3 regions of the Streptomyces sp. NPDC058221 genome follow, and region 3 is predicted to be linked to each of the others. Evidence: riboswitches for the same ligand, from Rfam matches in the RefSeq annotation. Region 3 holds a riboswitch; each other region holds the start of a gene.
The links. A riboswitch is a leader RNA that binds a small molecule or an ion and turns the genes downstream of it on or off. The one in region 3 is predicted to bind cobalamin.

Region 1 (6,093 bases), on a different contig from region 3:
CCGGACGGCTCGTCGGGCACGGGGTGCTCAGGGTGGTGCCGGCCCGGTTTCGGGCCGCCCCGCCGGCCGGTCCCGGCCTCGTCCGTGTCGGGAAGATCCGGGTCGGGGCCCTCGTCGGCGGGCGCGTGCATCCGGCCGCCCACCACGTCCCAGGGGTCCTCGTCCTCAGCGGCCTGCTGATCGGGCGGGTCCCTGGGAATCGGCTCCCCGCTGTCTCCGGCGTCTTTCGGGTGAAGGTCGTTCACTGCGTTCTCGCTTCCTCCGGCAGGTGCGGTGCCCGGTGCGCGTACCCGGGTGGCCGGCGATGATGCACGGTCCTGCCGGAACCTGTTGGTCACTGGTCAGCGGTTACGGTGCTCCGCCGCAGGTCTTCGGCCACCTGCCGGCTCCGTCGGCGCGCGGCCTGCTGCGGGCGGGGCAATACATTCGTCCCACAGGAGCGCGGATCACGCTCCTCGAGAGAACGTGGCTCGGCCACGACCGGTTCAGCATTCAAGCGGTGACCGTGGGAGCGGAGATCAACCGGCCGCAGCCCGTGGGCGTGACGGGCGCGCGACCGGGCCCCTCATTGCCATTTCGGACATATCCTCCATAGGGGGTCTCTACGGAAGGGCGTGCCATGAAATTCGCTGTCATCGGCGGTACCGGGTTGATCGGGTCCCAGGTCGTCAGGAATCTGAACGCCGAGGGTCACGAGGCGATGCCGCACTCGCAGTCCACCGGAGTCGACGTCATCAGCGGCAAGGGGCTCGACGAGGCGGTGGCGGGGGCCGATGTCATCGTCAACCTGACGAACTCCCCCACCTTCGACGAAGCCTCCCCGGCATTCTTCCGGACCTCGATGGACAACCTTCTGGCCGCGGGCGGCAAGGGCGGCGTGGACCACTTCGTCATTCTCTCGATCGTCGGCGTGGACCGGGTCCCGGAGCTGGACTACTACCGGGCCAAGGCACTCCAGGAGGAGATCCTCGCCGCCGGAACGATCCCGTACTCGATCGTCCGCGCAACGCAGTTCATGGAGTTCATCGACGCGGTGCTGTCCTGGACCACCGAGGGCGACACCGTCCGGCTGCCGCCGACGCCGATCCAGCCGATCGCTGCCGGGGACGTGGCCGAGGCAGTCTCCGAAGTCGCCGCGGGCACACCGCTGCAGGGCATCCGGAACATCGCCGGCCCCGAGGTCTTCACCCTGGACGAGCTCGGGCGGCTCACCCTGTCCCACAAGTCCGACCGCCGCACCGTCGTCACCGATCCCACGGCCGGCATGTTCGCCGCAGTCAAGGGTGACGTGCTCACGGACAAGGACGCCCGCCTCGCCCCCACCCGCTACGCCGACTGGCTCGCCTGAACCTCCCGCCAGGACCGCCGGGAGACGGCCCGGACGTTGCGCAATTCACGTTCCGGAATGTGAACGACGGCGCCCGGGACGTGGACGACCCTTTAGTCTGGCCCGTGCAGCTGGTTCGCCCTGTCCGCCAGGCAGGCGCGTCGTAAGAGGGAACCCGGTGGAATTCCGGGACTGCCCCGCAGCGGTGAGTGGGAACGACCGCCGTCATACGCACTGGATCCGGCCGGATCCGGGAAGCGACGGCCAGTAGGAGTCTGCCCCCGGCAGAAGTGCCCGCGAGTCCGAAGACCTGCCCGTTGCCCGCACGCGACCCACTCGCATGCGGATATCCCGGTGACCTCGTGGGCGGGTCGGCGTGCATACCGGACGGAGCACCGCGCCGAAGGCGCGCCAGGCACCCGTCCGGTCCGTCACCCCTTCGTGTCCGCGTCCCGTCCCGGGATGTTCAGGAGTCATCTCGCGAAGGAGATTTCCGTGACAGCGAAGCCCGCAGCCGCGGCAGCACGAGCCACCGTGTACGGCTACCCCCGCCAGGGCCCCGACCGGGAACTGAAAAAGGCCATCGAGGGCTACTGGAAGGGCCGGGTCACCGCCGACACCCTCCGGGAAACAGCGGCCGGCCTGCGCCGGTCCAACTGGAGGCGGCTGGTGGACGCCGGCGTCCACGAGGTGCCCACCGGCGACTTCTCGTACTACGACCACGTCCTGGACACCAGCGTCATAGTCGGCGCAGTCCCCCAGCGGCACCGCGAGGCCGTCGGAACCGACGCCCTCGACGGCTACTTCGCGATGGCGCGCGGGACCCAGGACGTGGCTCCGCTGGAAATGACCAAGTGGTTCGACACCAACTACCACTACCTCGTCCCCGAACTCGGCCCGGACACCGTCTTCACCGCCGACTCCACCAAGCAGGTCACCGAGCTCGGGGAAGCCCTCACGCTCGGGCACACCGCCCGGCCGGTGCTCGTCGGCCCCGTCACCTACCTCCTGCTGGCCAAGCCCGCCCCGGGGGTACCGGCCGGCTTCGAGCCGCTCGCCCTGCTGGACCGGCTGCTGCCGGTGTACGCGGAGGTGCTCGCCGACCTGCGTGCCGCGGGCGCCGAGTGGGTACAGCTCGATGAGCCCGCTCTGGTCCAGGACCGCACCCCGGCCGAACTCGACGCCGCCGCCCGCGCCTATGACGGCCTCGGCAGCCTGACCGACCGGCCCAAGCTGCTCATCGCCTCCTACTTCGACCGGCTCGGCGACGCCCTGCCCGTCCTGGCGAAGGCCCCGGTCGAGGGCCTGGCACTCGACTTCACCGACGCGGCGGCCGCCAACCTTCCCGCTCTGGCCTCGGTGGGCGGACTGCCCGGCAAGCGGCTCGTCGCAGGCGTCGTCAACGGCCGCAACATCTGGATCAACGACTACGAGAAGTCCCTCTCCACCCTCGCCACCCTGCTGGGCCTCGCCGACCGGGTCGACGTGGCCGCGTCCTGCTCCCTGCTGCACGTGCCACTCGACACGGCGGCCGAGAAGGACATCGACCCCCAGATCCTGCGCTGGCTCGCCTTCGCCGAACAGAAGACCGCCGAGGTCGTCACGCTGGCGAAGGGGCTGGCACGGGGCATCGACGCCGTCGCCGGTGAGATCGCCGCCAACCGCGCCGACCTCGCCTCCCGCAAGAACTCCCCCCTCACCAGCGACCCCGTTGTCCGGGCCAGGACGGCGGCCGTCACCGACGCCGACGGCCGCCGCTCCCAGCCGTACGCCGAGCGGGCCGCGGCCCAACGCGCCCACCTCGGGCTGCCGTTGCTGCCGACGACGACCATCGGTTCGTTCCCGCAGACCAATGAGCTGCGCACGGCCCGTGCCGACCTGCGAGCGGGCCGGACCGACACCGCCGGTTACGAGGAGCGGATCAAGGCCGAGATCGCCGAGGTCATCTCCTTCCAGGAGAAGGCCGGCATCGACGTCCTGGTGCACGGCGAGCCCGAACGCAACGACATGGTCCAGTACTTCGCCGAACAGCTCACCGGCTACCTCGCCACCCAGCACGGCTGGGTCCAGTCCTACGGCACCCGCTACGTCCGCCCGCCGGTCCTGGCCGGCGACATCTCCCGCCCCGAACCAATGACGGTGCGCTGGACCTCGTACGCCCAGTCACTCACCGGCCGTCCGGTCAAGGGCATGCTCACCGGACCCGTCACCATGCTGGCCTGGTCCTTCGTCCGCGACGACCAGCCCCTCGGCGACACCGCACGGCAGGTCGCCCTCGCACTGCGCGACGAGGTCAACGACCTGGAGAGCGCGGGCACTTCGGTCATCCAGGTCGACGAGCCCGCACTGCGCGAGACACTGCCCCTGCGCGCGGCGGGCCGCGCCGCGTACCTGGACTGGGCCACCGAGTCCTTCCGCCTCACCACCAGCGGCGTACGTCCGGACACCCAGATCCACACCCATATGTGCTATGCCGAGTTCGGCGACATCGTCCAGGCCATCGACGACCTCGACGCCGACGTCATCAGCCTGGAAGCAGCCCGCTCCCACATGCAGGTCGCCCGCGAACTCGCCGCACACGGCTACCCGCGCGGGGCCGGACCCGGGGTGTACGACATCCACTCCCCCCGCGTGCCCGGTGCGGACGAGGCCGCCGCCCTGCTCCGCAAGGGGCTGACTGCCATTCCCGCCGAACGGCTGTGGGTCAACCCCGACTGCGGCCTGAAGACCCGCGGCTGGCCCGAGACCAGGGCGTCCCTGGAGAACCTGGTCGCCGCGGCCCGGACCGTCCGAGGTGAACTGCCCGCCTCCTGACCGAAGGTGACGCACGGCCGGGCACCCGCGCGTGAGCGTGGGTGCCCCGGCCGGCGACGCTCACCGGGTGGGCCCGGATCGGAGGCCCTGCCGTCAACGCGTCGCGCTTTTCGTCCCGTTCGGGTGAGGTGCGGCGTGTCGAGTGGAACACGCGGTGGTCTGGGCAGCCTTCCGGCGACGCATCGTGGAAGGGGAAGTCGTGGAAGTGCCAACCGAGTACGGGCGTGTCATCAGTGAGGGTCCGACCCCGGCGGACGCCGCAGGGGCGCCCTCCCTCCCCTACCCGAGCGGCTGGTCGGCGCTGGCCTTCTCGCACGAGCTACGTCCGGGCACCGTACTGACCCGGCCGCTGGCCGGTCAGGACGTCGTGCTGTACCGGCTGGGCTCCGGAGCGCTCCGGGCCGTCCACCCGTACTGTCCGCACCTCGGTGCCCATCTCGGTCTGGCGAAGGTCGACGGCGACGACCTCACGTGCCCGTTCCACTTCTTCGCGTTCGGGCCCGACGGTGCGTGCCTGCGCACGGGGTACGGCACGCCGCCGCCGCGTTCCCCGCTGACGCAGCTGCCCGTGCACGAGGTCAACGGCGCCGTCTTCGTCTGGCGGCACCACGACGGTCGCGCGCCGGACTGGCTGATCCCCCGCTGGCACGAGATCGGCCACCGGCCCGCCCGTACGGCCGCCTGGGAGCTGGCCGGAAACGTCCAGGAGGTCATCGAGAACTCGGTGGACCTCGGACACTTCGCCACCCTGCACGGCTGGTCCAGGGCCGAGATCGGCGGGCCGGTGACGTATGACGACGCCACGTTCCACGTATCCATGCGCGCCCATGAGACGGCACCGCTCGTAGGCGGCTTCACCGTCGATGTGGAGGTGGACGGATACGGGCTCGGCTGCCTGCACGCCGACGTGCACACACCTCGGTTCGGGCTGCGGATGTGCACGATGGTGATGCCTACGGCGATCGCTCCCAACCGGATGCAGTTCCGGCAGCTGAACCGGATCTCGTTCGCGGAGCCGGACCGGCTGCCGGCCCCCCTCGCGCGGGCGGTCAGCCGTACCGCGGCCCGGCTGCTGGACCGCGTCGTCTTCCGGTCCAGTTGCGAGTTCACAGCGGCGGACTTCCCGATCTGGCATCACAAGCAGTACCGGCAGCCGCCCCGACTGGCCTCAGGCGACGGCCCGATCGGCCCCTTCAGGCGCTGGGCCCGGCGCTTCTATCCGCAGCTGCCCGCCAAGGAGACGGCGGGCCGGCTCGGCCACAGCGAGGGCGGGGACGAAGCCGTGATCTCCTGAGTCCGCGGGCTCCTGCTTCCCGGCCCCGGGCCCCGGAAGTCTCGGAGACAAAAAGCGTTCGGTGACCCCCATGACACCGGCGTAGGTTGACCTTTCGAATGCGTCGGCCCGGTTGACGCGGCAGGCTTCCGAGAGGGACGAGGGCGGCCACTCCGATGGACAGCGAAGTCACCGACAGAGTGCCCACCATCGATACGGTGCTGGTCAGACGCCTGGTCGACAGCCAGTTTCCGCAGTGGGCCGGACTGCCGCTGACGACAGTCGATCCGGCCGGCTCGGACCATGTGATCCACCGGCTGGGGACCGGGCTGTCCGTCCGGCTGCCCCGCCATTCCGGTGCCATCGGGCAGGCACGTAAGGAGTCCGAGTGGCTGCCCCGGCTCGCCCCGCACCTGCCGCTGACCGTCCCGGTCCCAGTGGCGGTGGGGCGGCCCGGTCTCGGCTATCCGTGGCCGTGGGCGGTGACCCGTTGGCTGCACGGAGAGGTGGCCACCGTCGAGGCGCTGGCCGACTCGCCCGGCACCGCCGTCGCTCTGGCGGGATTCCTGACCGCTCTTCAGCAGTTCACGACCGCGGACATCGCGGCCCCGGGAGCCCAGGAAGTCCACGAAGGCCTCGCGGGGGCGCCGTTGGCCGACCGCGACCGGGCGACGCGCGC
Region 2 (6,093 bases), on a different contig from region 3:
ATGTCCCAGGCCTCGTCGTCGCCCCCGGCCGAGGCGTCCGACGCGCGGGTGCCGCCGGCCGCAAGGACCGTGGCGACCAGCGCGTCGGTCCGGCCGAGCAGCTCGTACAGGGCGGGGTCCGCGCCGCGCAGCGAACCGCAGTACACGGCAAGCGCGTTCGCGCCGCGCGCCTCGACGGCGTCGCACAGGACATCGACGAACGAGGTGTTCCCGGAGAGCTGGTGCGCCCGGTAGAAGAGCACCCCGACGGTCGGCCGGCCCTCGATGAACTTCCGGTCGCCGTGCACCCCCCACTCGGGCATCTTCTGCGGTTCGGCGAAGCCGTGCCCGGTCAGCAGGACGGTGTCGGAGAGGAAGCGGGCCAGCTCCACGAGGTTGCCCGGACCGCCCTCCACCAGGTAGCGCAGCGCCTCGGCGACCACACCGGCCGGTGCGGAGGACTCGGCCATCAGCTCCGCGTCCGGCACCGCCTCACCGCCGAGCAGCACGGTCGGGATGCCGGACGCCTTGAGCGCCGCGAGTCCGTCCTCCCAGGCGCGCTTGCCGCCCAGCAGACGGACGACGGCGACGGCGGATCCCTCGATCAGCGCGGGCAGTTCCTCCTGGACGTCGATACGGGTCGGGTTGCCGATCCGGAAGGGTGCGCCCGAGGCGCGGGCGGCGAGGAGGTCGGTATCGGCGGTCGACAACAGCAGCACGGGGCTCGGCGGGGCGGTCGGCGGGGCGTTCATGCGAGTGCTCCAGGTGCTCCGGGGGCGATGAAGGGAAGGCCTGCCGGTGCGCCCGACTCGATGAGTCGCCACAGCGCATCGGTGTCCGCGTGTTCTTCGATGAGGTCGCCGAGCCGGTCGAGTTGTTCCTCGCGCAGCTCGGCGAAGCAGGTGTCGGGGGCGGCCACGAAGCGGCGGCCGGCGGTGTGCGCGATCTCGGTCAGGAAGCGCCGGCGGAAGACGTCGCTCTCCAGCGAGCCGTGCCAGTGGGTGCCCCACACGGCGCCGGACCGGCAGCCGTCGAGCGGCTGCCCCTGCCCGTCGGTGAGGAACGGCTCGCCGCCGCGCACATCGGCGACGCCGTGGTGGATCTCGTACCCGTCGACGGGGGCGCCGAGCGCCTCACCGGCCGGCCGGGCGAGGGTCTTCTCGCGGTCGAACCGGATGCGTACGGGCAGCAGTCCGAGTCCGTCGACGTGCCCGGCGCGCGACTCCACCTCGTCCTCGATGTGTTCGCCGAGGATCTGGTAGCCGCCGCAGATGCCGAGGACGGGGCGCCCCTCGTCGGCGCGTCGCAGCAGGGCGTCGGCGAGCCCGCGCTCGCGCAGCCAGGCGAGCGCCTTCACGGTGCCGCGGGTGCCGGGCACGATGACGAGGTCGGCGTCGTGCAGTTCCTCGGCGCGGTCCACGAACCGCACGACGACGCCCGGTTCGGCGGCCAGCGCGTCCACGTCGGTGAAGTTGGACATCAGGGGCACGGCGCAGACGGCGACGCGCAGGATGTCCTCGCCGTGCGGCGGGGCGAGGACCGACTCCCGTACGGTGCCGCGCATCGACACCCGCAGGCCGTCCTCCTCGTCGATGCCGAGACCGTGGGCGTACGGCAGTACGCCGTACGTCGGCCGTCCGGTGAGACCGAGCAGCATGTCAAGGCCGGGTTCCAGCAGGGACACGTCGCCGCGGAACTTGTTGACCAGGTAGCCGGCGATCAGCGCCTGGTCCTCGGCGGCGAGCAGTGCGGTCGTGCCGAAGAACGAGGCGAAGACCCCGCCGCGGTCGATGTCGCCGACGACCACCACCGGGAAGCGTGCCGCCCGTGCGATGCCCATGTTCACGATGTCCGTGCGCCGAAGGTTGATCTCGGCCGGACTGCCCGCCCCCTCGCAGATCACCGCGTCATACGTGCCCCGAAGCTGCTCCAGGCAGTCCACGACGGTGGACAGCAGCGTTTCCTGCCGGCCGCCGTGGTAGCCGCGCGCACTCATCTCGCCCACCGGACGCCCCATCAGGACGACCTGGCTGGAACGGTCGCTGCCGGGCTTGAGCAGCACCGGGTTCATCAGCGCGGTGGGCTCCACCCGGGCGGCCTGGGCCTGCATGGCCTGGGCGCGGCCGATCTCGGCGCCCTCGCGGGTGACGAACGAGTTCAGGGACATGTTCTGTGCCTTGAACGGTGCGACCTTCACGCCCCGGCGCACCAGCCAGCGGCAGATGCCCGCTGTGACGACGCTCTTGCCCGCGTCCGATGTGGTCCCGGCGACCAGCAGTCCGCCGCTCATGGCGCTCTCCGTCCTGAGGCACGAGGCCCTGCGGTACGGGGCTGTGCCGTGCGAGGTCCCGCGGTACGAGTTCCTGCGGTACGGAGTCCTTTCGCACGCCGCCCGGTGGTGCGGGCTCCCGCGATCCGGCGTGCGGCGACGGCCGTGCCCAGGCGGGCGGCCACGCTCACGCCGAGGGCCAGCACGCCGACGCGCCGCGAGAGCCGTACGGCACGCTCGATGTCCTCGGTCTCCACGGCCCGGCCCGTCTCCCCGTTGAGCACCGGGCGGTGCTCGACGCGGCCGCCGTAGGCGAGGGTGCCGCCGAGCCGTACGCCGAGCGCGCCCGCGAAGGAGGCCTCCACCGGACCGGCGTTGGGGCTCGGGTGCTTGGCCGCGTCCGCCCGCCAGGCCCGCAGTGCGCCGAGGGGCCGCCCGCCGGCGGCGACGGCGAGCAGAGCCGTCAGCCGTGCGCCCGGCCAGCCCGCGACGTCGTCCAGGCGGGCCGAGGCCCATCCGTAGCGCAGATAGCGGGGTGACCGGTGACCGACCATCGCGTCGAGGGTGTTGGCGGCGCGGAAGCCGACGAGCCCGGGGACCCCGCCCATCGCACCCCACACCAGGGCGCCCACCACGGCGTCCGAGGTGTTCTCGGCGACGGACTCCACCACGGCGCGGGCGATCCCCGGCCCGTCCAGGGACTGCGGGTCGCGGCCGCAGAGACGGGGCAGCCGCTCACGGGCCAGGTCGATGTCCCCGGCCGCGAGGGCGCCGCCGATGGAGCGGGCCTCGCGCCCCAGCGACGTACCGCCGACGACGGACCAGGTGGCGGCGGCGGTCAGGGCGACGGATGCGGCGGGTCGGCGGCGCAGCGCGCGGGCGGCCAGCGCCGCGCCACCCGCGGCGCCTCCGGCGCAGACCAGGGTGTGCAGCGCGCCCCACCCGCGGTGGTCGCGCCACAGACGGCGTTCGACGCCTGCCGCGGCCCGCCCGAAAGCGGCGACCGGATGTCCCCGGCGGGGATCACCGAGCAGCAGATCGCCGATCAGACCGGCCGTGGCGCCGTACGCGAAGATGCGATCGGCACGCACGGTTCAGCCGGCCGTTGCGCCTCGAAGGACCTTCGTACAGAGGACTTCTGGAAGGGGCGGCACAGATACGGACGCACGGCGGCCGGGCATGGCGATATGTCCTCACTCAGGGTCCGCGCCCTGGTTCGACGTGACCGGCGACGAGAGTCTCCTGGCTCCCGGATCCGCAGTTCCCCCGGCCTTCCAGTCCGCTTGCGTGGACCGTGACTTCCGTTGGTGGGGGACTGCTCCCCGGTGACAGTGGCGGGACCGCGCCGGATTCGCACCGGCTTCCTCTGCTGTCGCCGTAATTGGCTCCGGCAGTCCACCACGCTCTGCGAACGCCCGTCAACCTGCCGTTGACCTGCGGCGGTGCAGTGTGCTGAGACGCACATCGGGCCGGACGCACACGAGGTGCGTCCGGCCCGATGTGATGGATCGGTCGGAGGCCGCGGTTCAGGCGACGATCAGATAGATGCCGTACGCGACCGCCGCCGCGCACAGCCCGAAGCAGACGTACGCGCCCGCGCGGGCCAGCATCAGGGACCCGCCGGCCCGGCCGTCCTGTGCGGCCGGTTCGGGCTGCCTGGAGAGGCCGACGATGCCGAGGGTGAAGAGACCCACCAGGGCGACGGTGGCGACGAGGGAGACGCCGAAGACGGTGCCGAGGGCTGCCCAGTCGATGTTCATGCGGGATCTTCCTTACACCGTGGCAGGTCGTGCCGGGTCGGCTACGGACGGGGCCGGGATCGTGGTCTTGAAGTCCTGCTGTGCCTGGGCCGCGGTGGGCGGCGGGCTGACGGCCGCGATGGCGGTGGTGACGACGCCCGCGGGTTCGGCGTCCGGGGTGGCCGGAGCGCCGTCCTGGGCGCCGGGTGCGACATCGTCCTGGCCGACCGGCTTGCGGCGGGACAGGATCCAGATCGCTCCGGAGCCCGCGATCAGCAGTACGGCGACGAGCACGACACCCCAGGTGCCCTGCTTGGTGAGGTACTCCGCCCCCGCGCCGACCAGACCGGCGGCCGGCAGCGTCAGACCCCAGGCGACGAACATCCGGGTGGCGGTGGACCAGCGGACCACACCGCCCCGGCGGCCGAGACCGGCGCCCATCACCGCGCCGGAGCAGGACTGGGTGGTGGAGAGGGAGAAGCCGAGGTGCGAGGAGGCCAGGATGACCGTGGCCGCACTGGTCTGGGCGGCGAAGCCCTGCGGCGGCTTGAGCTCGGTGAGACCGCTGCCCATGGTGCGGATGATGCGCCAGCCGCCCAGGTAGGTGCCGAGCGCGATGGCCATACCGGCGCTGATGATGACCCAGACGGGCGGGTTCGAACCGGGGGAGAGGACTCCGCCGGTGACCAGGGCCAGCGTGATGATGCCCATCGTCTTCTGCGCGTCGTTGGTGCCGTGGGCGAGGGAGACCAGCCCGGCGGAGGCGATCTGTCCGGCGCGGTAGCCCTTGGCGGTCGCCTTCTCCTGGGCGCCGCCCGTGACCTTCCCGCCGATCCGGTACGTCAGCCTGGTGGCCAGCAGCGCGGCCAGTCCGGCGACGATGGGGGCGGCGACCGCGGGGAGCAGCACCTTGGTGACGACGGTGCCGCCGTCGACGGACGACCAGCCGGCGGACATCACCGCGGCCCCGATCAGACCGCCGAAGAGGGCGTGGGAGGAGCTGGAGGGGAGCCCGACCAGCCAGGTCAGCAGGTTCCACAGGATGGCGCCGACGAGCGCCGCGAAGATGACCTCGGTTCTGAGGCCGTTCTCATTGATGATCCCGCCGGAGATCGTCTTGGCGACCTCCACCGACAGGAACGCGCCTACGAGGTTGAGAACGGCGGACATCGCCACCGCTGTCTTGGGTTTGAGTGCGCCGGTCGAGATGGTGGTGGCCATCGCGTTGGCGGTGTCGTGGAAACCGTTCGTGAAATCGAACACTAGAGCTGTCACGATCACAATCGCGAGCAGCAGCGTGATGTGTTCCATTTACCCAGGCAATCGTTCGACGGCAGTGGCACGTGGAACGTAGGCAACCTGAGTGAACGGAAGATGAACTGAGAAGGGCGTTGCGGTGACTCCGATCGGAGTGCCGCCGCTCCGTTTGACCGGCGCGTGACAACGCCGAGCGAGCGGAGGGCGGTGCGGGCCCGGATTCCGGGGCCGGGACGACCTCTCGGGGAGGCGGAATCATGGGCTGCTCATCAGTGGAAAGGATCTTCGTATGAGCGAGCAGCGACGCGGACCGGTCGAACGGGCCCGGGACATCGAACAGATCCAGGACATCGAGTACGCCCGGGACATCGAACAGGCCTGGGGCGCGGTCGTCTCCACCGCCCGCAGGACGGCGAGCGAGGGTCTGGTCGTCGGGACCTCGGGCAATGTGTCGGCCCGGGTCGGCGCGACCGTCCTGGTCACCCCGAGCGGTGTGCCGTACGACCGGCTCCGCCCCGAGGATGCGGTCGGTGTCGATCTGGAGGGCAACCGGGTCCTCGGCGAACTGGCCCCCACCAGCGAACTGCCGCTCCACCTCGCCGTCTACCGGAACACCGGCGCGAACGCCGTGGTGCACACCCACGCGGTGCACGCCACAGCCGTCTCCACGCTGGTCCCCGAGGTGCCGCCGATCCACTACGCGGCCGCCCTGCTCGGCGGCCCCGTCCGGGTCGCCGCCTATGCCCGGTACGGGAGCGACGCCCTGGCCGGGAACATGCTCGCTGCCCTGCGGGACCGCACCGGCTGCCTGCTCGCCAACCACGGGACCGTCACCTACGGCTCCACCCT
Region 3 (6,093 bases):
GGTGACGGCAGCAACGCAGCAGTCGGGAAGGCGGGCCATGGGTGCCGACGGGGGCAGTTCGGAGAACGAGACGGGCTCGGGCGCGGGTACGCGCACCGCGCGCGTCCCGAAGTACTACCGCCTGAAGCGACATCTCCTCGACATGACGGACACGATGCCGCCGGGCACCCCCGTCCCCCCGGAACGGACCCTGGCCGCCGAGTTCGACACCTCGCGCACCACCGTGCGCCAGGCACTCCAGGAACTGGTCGTCGAGGGCCGGCTGGAGCGCATCCAGGGCAAGGGCACCTTCGTCGCCAAGCCGAAGGTCTCGCAGGCCCTTCAGCTCACCTCGTACACCGAGGACATGCGCGCCCAGGGGCTGGAACCGACGTCCCAGCTACTGGACATCGGCTATGTGACGGCGGACGACACGCTCGCCGGGCTCCTCGACATCACCACGGGCGGCCGCGTCCTGCGCATCGAGCGGCTGCGGCTGGCGAGTGGCGAGCCGATGGCGATCGAGACCACCCACCTCTCGGCCAAACGCTTTCCCGCGCTGCGGCGTTCACTGGTGAAGTACACCTCGCTCTACACGGCCCTGTCCGAGGTGTACGACGTACGGCTGGCCGAGGCCGAGGAGACCATCGAGACCTCCCTCGCCACTCCGAGCGAGGCCGGACTGCTCGGTACGGACGTCGGCCTGCCGATGCTGATGCTGTCCCGGCACTCACTGGACGAACAGGGCGAACCGGTCGAGTGGGTCCGCTCGGTCTACCGCGGCGACCGCTACAAGTTCGTGGCCCGTCTGAAGCGTCCGCTGGACTGAACGAGCCGGCTCCGCCGCGCATTCCGAACAGCCCCCGAGGAACCGCTTCCCCGGGGGCTGTTCGGGCAACGGCACCCCCTCGCACCATCATTGGTCTGGACCAAGCCTCGTACGTTTGACGGCATTTCGACCATCCGGGCCCGCCCGGAGGACCGTTGCCGGACCGCAATGCGGACAGGGGGTGACGGTGGGCGGGACCCTCGCTTAGATTTCCTGCGCATTACACATGGTGATCAGCGAGGGGACGGAGTCGCCGCAATGCCAGCAGACCCAGGAAAACCACCGACGGTCACACCCGTGCGGGTGGTCATCGCCCTCTGCCTCATCGCGCCGTTCGTGGCGATGCTCTGGGTGAGTTCGTATGCCAAGGTCGATCCGACCTTCATCGGCATCCCGTTCTTCTACTGGTACCAGATGCTCTGGGTGCTCATCTCCACCGCGCTGACGATGATCGCGTACAAGCTGTGGCAGCGTGACCAGCGCTCCCGCAAGGGGGGTGCGTCGGCATGAAGGACGGCGTGAACGGCGTCGCACTCGGCGTCTTCATCTTCTTCTTCCTGGCCGTCACGGTCGTCGGCTTCATGGCCGCCCGCTGGCGCAAGGCCGAGAACGAGGCAAGCCTGGACGAATGGGGCCTGGGCGGACGGTCGTTCGGCACCTGGGTCACCTGGTTCCTGCTCGGCGGCGACCTCTACACCGCGTACACCTTCGTCGCCGTACCCGCGGCGATCTACGCGGCGGGCGCGGCAGGTTTCTTCGCGGTGCCCTACACCATCCTGGTGTACCCGATGATCTTCACCTTCCTGCCGCGGCTGTGGTCGGTCTCGCACAAGCACGGCTACGTCACCACCTCGGACTTCGTCCGCGGCCGGTTCGGCTCGAAGGGGCTCTCGCTGGCGGTCGCCGTCACCGGCATCCTCGCCACCATGCCGTACATCGCGCTCCAACTCGTAGGCATCCAGGCGGTGCTGGACGTGATGGGCGTCGGCGGCGGCGAGAACACCAGCTGGTTCGTCAAGGACCTGCCGCTGCTGATCGCGTTCGCGGTGCTCGCCGCGTACACCTACTCCTCGGGCCTGCGCGCGCCCGCGCTGATCGCGTTCGTCAAGGACGGGCTGATCTACCTGGTCATCGCCGTGGCGATCATCTACATCCCGATCAAGCTCGGCGGCTTCGACGACATCTTCGCCGCCGCGCAGGACAAGTTCAACGGCCCGCCGGGCGGCAAGCCGACCGGTGCGCTCGCGCCCGGCGCGGAGGGTCAGTGGGGTTACGCCACCCTGGCACTGGGTTCGGCGCTCGCGCTCTTCATGTATCCGCACTCGATCACGGCGACGCTGTCCAGCCGCAGCCGCAACGTGATCCGCCGCAACACCACGATCCTGCCGCTGTACTCGCTGATGCTGGGGCTGCTCGCACTGCTCGGCTTCATGGCGATCGCCGCCGGGGTCAAGGTGGACAACGGCCAGCTGGCGATCCCGCAGCTCTTCGAGAACATGTTCCCCGACTGGTTCGCGGGCGTGGCGTTCGCCGCCATCGGCATCGGCGCCCTGGTGCCCGCGGCGATCATGTCGATCGCCGCGGCGAACCTGTTCACCCGGAACATCTACAAGGACTTCCTGAAGCCCGACGCGACACCCGCGCAGGAGACCAAGGTCTCCAAGCTCGTGTCGCTGCTGGTGAAGGTCGGCGCACTCGCCTTCGTCCTCACCATGGACAAGACAGTCGCGATCAACTTCCAGCTGCTGGGCGGGATCTGGATCCTCCAGACGATGCCGGCCCTGGTCGGCGGCCTGTTCACCCGGTGGTTCCACCGCTGGGCGCTGCTCGCCGGCTGGGCGGTCGGCATGGTCTACGGGACGGCCGCCGCCTACGGCGTCGCCAGCCCGACCCAGGCGCACTTCGGCGGGTCCTCCAAGGAGATCCCGGGCCTCGGGGAGATCGGCTACATCGGCCTCACGGCGTTCGTGCTGAACATCGTGGTCACCGTCGTCCTCACCTTCGTCCTGAACGCTCTGAAGGCCCCCGCCGGGGTCGACGAGACCTCTCCGGGCGACTACACCGCGGACGAGGGCGACCCGGGCGTGCAGACGGAGCTCCCGCCGGCCACGGCCGGGGCGCCGGGCGGTCACTGACAACGCCGGTACGGGCCGTCGCACCCCCACACGCAGGGGGTACGGCGGCCCGTCCGTGTGCCCGGCGGAAAACACTTGCGGGCACGGCCCGGGGGTGCGGCAGACTTCCGCCCATGGACATGACGATCCGGCCGGTCGAGCCCGCCGAACACGCCCTCCTCGGCGAGATCACCGCCGAGGCCTATCTCGGGGACGGGCTGCTGGACTTCGGTGCCGACGATCCGTACCTGGTGCACCTGCGCGACGTCGCCCGGCGGGCCGCCGAGGCCGAGGTGCTCGTCGCCGCCGACGCGCGGGGCCGCATCCTGGGCGGAGTCACCTACGCCCCGCCGGGGAACCGGTGGGCCGATATCGCGGCGCCGGACGAGGCCGAGTTCCGGATGCTCGCGGTCTCCCGCGAGGCCCGGGGAGCCGGGGCCGGTGAGGCGCTCGTACGGGCCTGCATCGACCGCGCACGGGGCACCGCGGGGGTCACCGGGATCGTCCTGTCGACGCAGCCGGCGATGCGCGGCGCCCATAGGATCTACGGGCGCCTCGGCTTCGTACGGACGCCCGAGAGGGACTGGAATCCGCTCGACGACCTCAAGCTGCTGACGTATCGCCTGGCGCTTCCGGCGACGTCATAGCGTCACACCAAATATCCCGCGCGACACAACATGTGGGGGCTGCCGTATCCGGCTGCCCCCACATGTATGCTCGTGCTCGCTGTCGCCGCAGGGAAATCCGGTGCGAATCCGGAACTGTCCCGCAACGGTGTGTTCGGTGTGCTTTTGGGCACCCCTGAGTCCGAGGACCTGCCGACAGCACATCCGGCTCGACCGATCCGGATGCCCAGACGTCCGGGCCTCGTGGATGGGCCGGTGGACGCCGTACGGAGTGCCGCCAGGACCGGGGCCCGGCTCCGCCCGGCTGCCCCCGTTCCCCCGCCGGCCCCGAGCCGAGCGAGGGAGAGCACCACGTGACCATCGCGCCAGCCGATCCGGTTTCAGCGGCCGAATCAACGGGATCCACGAGCGACGGACCGGGAACCGCACTGCTGCGGACCCTCACCGACCTCACAGCGGATCTGCCCGACACCGACCCCGGACGCGTCGCCGCCGCCGCGCTCCGCGGCCGCAACGCCCGGTCGGACGAGGCCGAGCTGCGCTCGCTGGCCACCGAGGCCGCCGCGGGCCTGATCTCCGAGGACCCCGCCTACTCCCGGCTCGCCGCCCGCCTCCTCACCCGCTCCATCGCGGACGAGGCGGCCGGCCAGGGCGCGACGTCGATCGAAGCCTCGGTCGCCGTCGGACACCGCGAGGGCCTGATCGCGGACCGCACCGCCGAGTTCGTGACGCTCCACGCCGCCGCGCTCGACGCCCTGGTGGGGCAGGCGCTCGCCGACGGCGCCGACGACCGCTTCGGCTACTTCGGCCTGCGCACCCTGTACAGCCGCTACCTCCTGCGGCACCCGATCACCCGCCAGGTCATCGAGACCCCGCAGCACTTCATGCTGCGCGTCGCCGCCGGACTCGCCGAGGACACATCCGAGCGCGCCCTGGACGAGGTCGCCGCGCTGTACCGGCTGATGAGCCGGCTGGACTATCTGCCCTCGTCCCCCACGCTCTTCAACTCCGGTACCCGGCACCCGCAGATGTCCTCCTGCTACCTGCTGGACTCACCACGGGACGAGCTCGACTCGATCTACGACCGCTACCACCAGGTGGCGCGCCTGTCCAAGCACGCGGGCGGCATCGGCCTCTCGTACTCCCGTATCCGCGCCCGCGGTTCGCTGATCCGCGGCACCAACGGGCACTCCAACGGCATCGTGCCGTTCCTGAAGACGCTCGACGCCTCCGTCGCCGCGGTCAACCAGGGCGGCCGGCGCAAGGGCGCCGCCGCCGTCTACCTGGAGACGTGGCACGCGGACATCGAGGAGTTCCTTGAGCTGCGCGACAACACGGGCGAGGACCAGCGGCGCACGCACAACCTGAACCTGGCGCACTGGATCCCGGACGAGTTCATGCGCCGCGTGGACGCGGATGGCACCTGGTCGCTGTTCTCCCCGGCCGATGTGCCCGAGCTGGTCGACCTGTGGGGCGACGAGTTCGACGCCGTCTACCGCGCGGCCGAGGCCAAGGGCCTTGCGCGCAAGACCATGCCGGCGCGTGAGCTCTACGGCCGGATGATGCGGACGCTGGCCCAGACCGGCCAGGGCTGGATGACGTTCAAGGACGCCTCCAACCGGACCGCGAACCAGACCGCCGAGCCCGGCCGGGTCGTGCACTCCTCGAACCTGTGCACCGAGATCCTGGAAGTCACCGACGACGGCGAGACGGCCGTCTGCAACCTGGGCTCGGTCAACCTCGGCGCGTTCGTCGCCGACGGCACCATCGACTGGGAGCGTTTGGACGCCACCGTCCGTACCGCCGTGACCTTCCTCGACCGGGTCGTCGACATCAACTTCTACCCGACCGAGCAGGCCGGGCGCTCCAACGCCCGCTGGCGGCCGGTGGGTCTGGGCGCGATGGGCCTCCAGGACGTCTTCTTCCAGCTGCGGCTGCCGTTCGACTCCCCCGAGGCGCGCGCGCTGTCGACGAAGATCTCCGAGCGCATCATGCTCGCCGCCTACGAGGCGTCCTGCGACCTCGCCGAACGGTCGGGTCCGCTCCCCGCCTGGTCCGAGACGCGTGCCGCCCGCGGTGTGCTGCACCCGGACCACTACGACACCGAGCTGAGCTGGCCGGAGCGCTGGGACGCGCTGCGGGCCCGCGTCGCGAAGAGCGGGATGCGCAACTCGCTGCTCCTGGCCATCGCGCCGACGGCGACGATCGCCTCCATCGCGGGTGTGTACGAGTGCATCGAGCCGCAGGTCTCCAACCTCTTCAAGCGCGAGACGCTCAGCGGTGAGTTCCTCCAGGTGAACGCCTACCTCGTGGACGAGCTGAAGAAGCTCGGCGTGTGGGACGCGCGGACCCGTGAGGCGCTGCGCGAGGCGAGCGGCTCGGTGCAGGGCTTCGCGTGGATCCCCGAGGAGGTGCGGGCGCTGTACCGCACGGCGTGGGAGATCCCGCAGCGCGGACTGATCGACATGGCGGCGGCCCGTACGCCGTTCCTCGACCAGAGCCAGTCGCTGAACCTGTTCCTGGAGACGCCGACGATCGGCAAGCT

Region 1: it holds a riboswitch for cobalamin, as region 3 does, so the genes downstream of both, metE (5-methyltetrahydropteroyltriglutamate--homocysteine S-methyltransferase) here and ACFVW8_RS13770 (ribonucleoside-diphosphate reductase subunit alpha) in region 3, are expected to answer to the same signal.
Region 2: it holds a riboswitch for cobalamin, as region 3 does, so the genes downstream of both, ACFVW8_RS17150 (cobalamin biosynthesis protein) here and ACFVW8_RS13770 (ribonucleoside-diphosphate reductase subunit alpha) in region 3, are expected to answer to the same signal.

What each region holds. Positions count from the first base shown of each region.
Region 1 is NZ_JBHVWF010000101.1:13,210-19,302, reverse strand. It holds gene ACFVW8_RS27195 (hypothetical protein) at 1-245, opposite strand, end outside; gene ACFVW8_RS27190 (SDR family oxidoreductase) at 620-1,348, shown strand; cobalamin riboswitch at 1,443-1,660, shown strand; gene metE (5-methyltetrahydropteroyltriglutamate--homocysteine S-methyltransferase) at 1,823-4,141, shown strand; gene ACFVW8_RS27180 (Rieske 2Fe-2S domain-containing protein) at 4,341-5,435, shown strand; gene ACFVW8_RS27175 (aminoglycoside phosphotransferase family protein) at 5,591-6,093, shown strand, end outside.
Region 2 is NZ_JBHVWF010000047.1:3,098-9,190, forward strand. It holds gene cobN (cobaltochelatase subunit CobN) at 1-731, opposite strand, end outside; gene ACFVW8_RS17145 (cobyric acid synthase) at 728-2,269, opposite strand; gene ACFVW8_RS17150 (cobalamin biosynthesis protein) at 2,266-3,339, opposite strand; cobalamin riboswitch at 3,484-3,616, opposite strand; gene ACFVW8_RS17155 (hypothetical protein) at 3,775-4,008, opposite strand; gene ACFVW8_RS17160 (inorganic phosphate transporter) at 4,021-5,298, opposite strand; gene ACFVW8_RS17165 (class II aldolase/adducin family protein) at 5,534-6,093, shown strand, end outside.
Region 3 is NZ_JBHVWF010000033.1:24,615-30,707, reverse strand. It holds gene ACFVW8_RS13790 (GntR family transcriptional regulator) at 38-808, shown strand; gene ACFVW8_RS13785 (DUF3311 domain-containing protein) at 1,067-1,318, shown strand; gene mctP (monocarboxylate uptake permease MctP) at 1,315-2,943, shown strand; gene ACFVW8_RS13775 (GNAT family N-acetyltransferase) at 3,057-3,569, shown strand; cobalamin riboswitch at 3,623-3,760, shown strand; gene ACFVW8_RS13770 (ribonucleoside-diphosphate reductase subunit alpha) at 3,902-6,093, shown strand, end outside.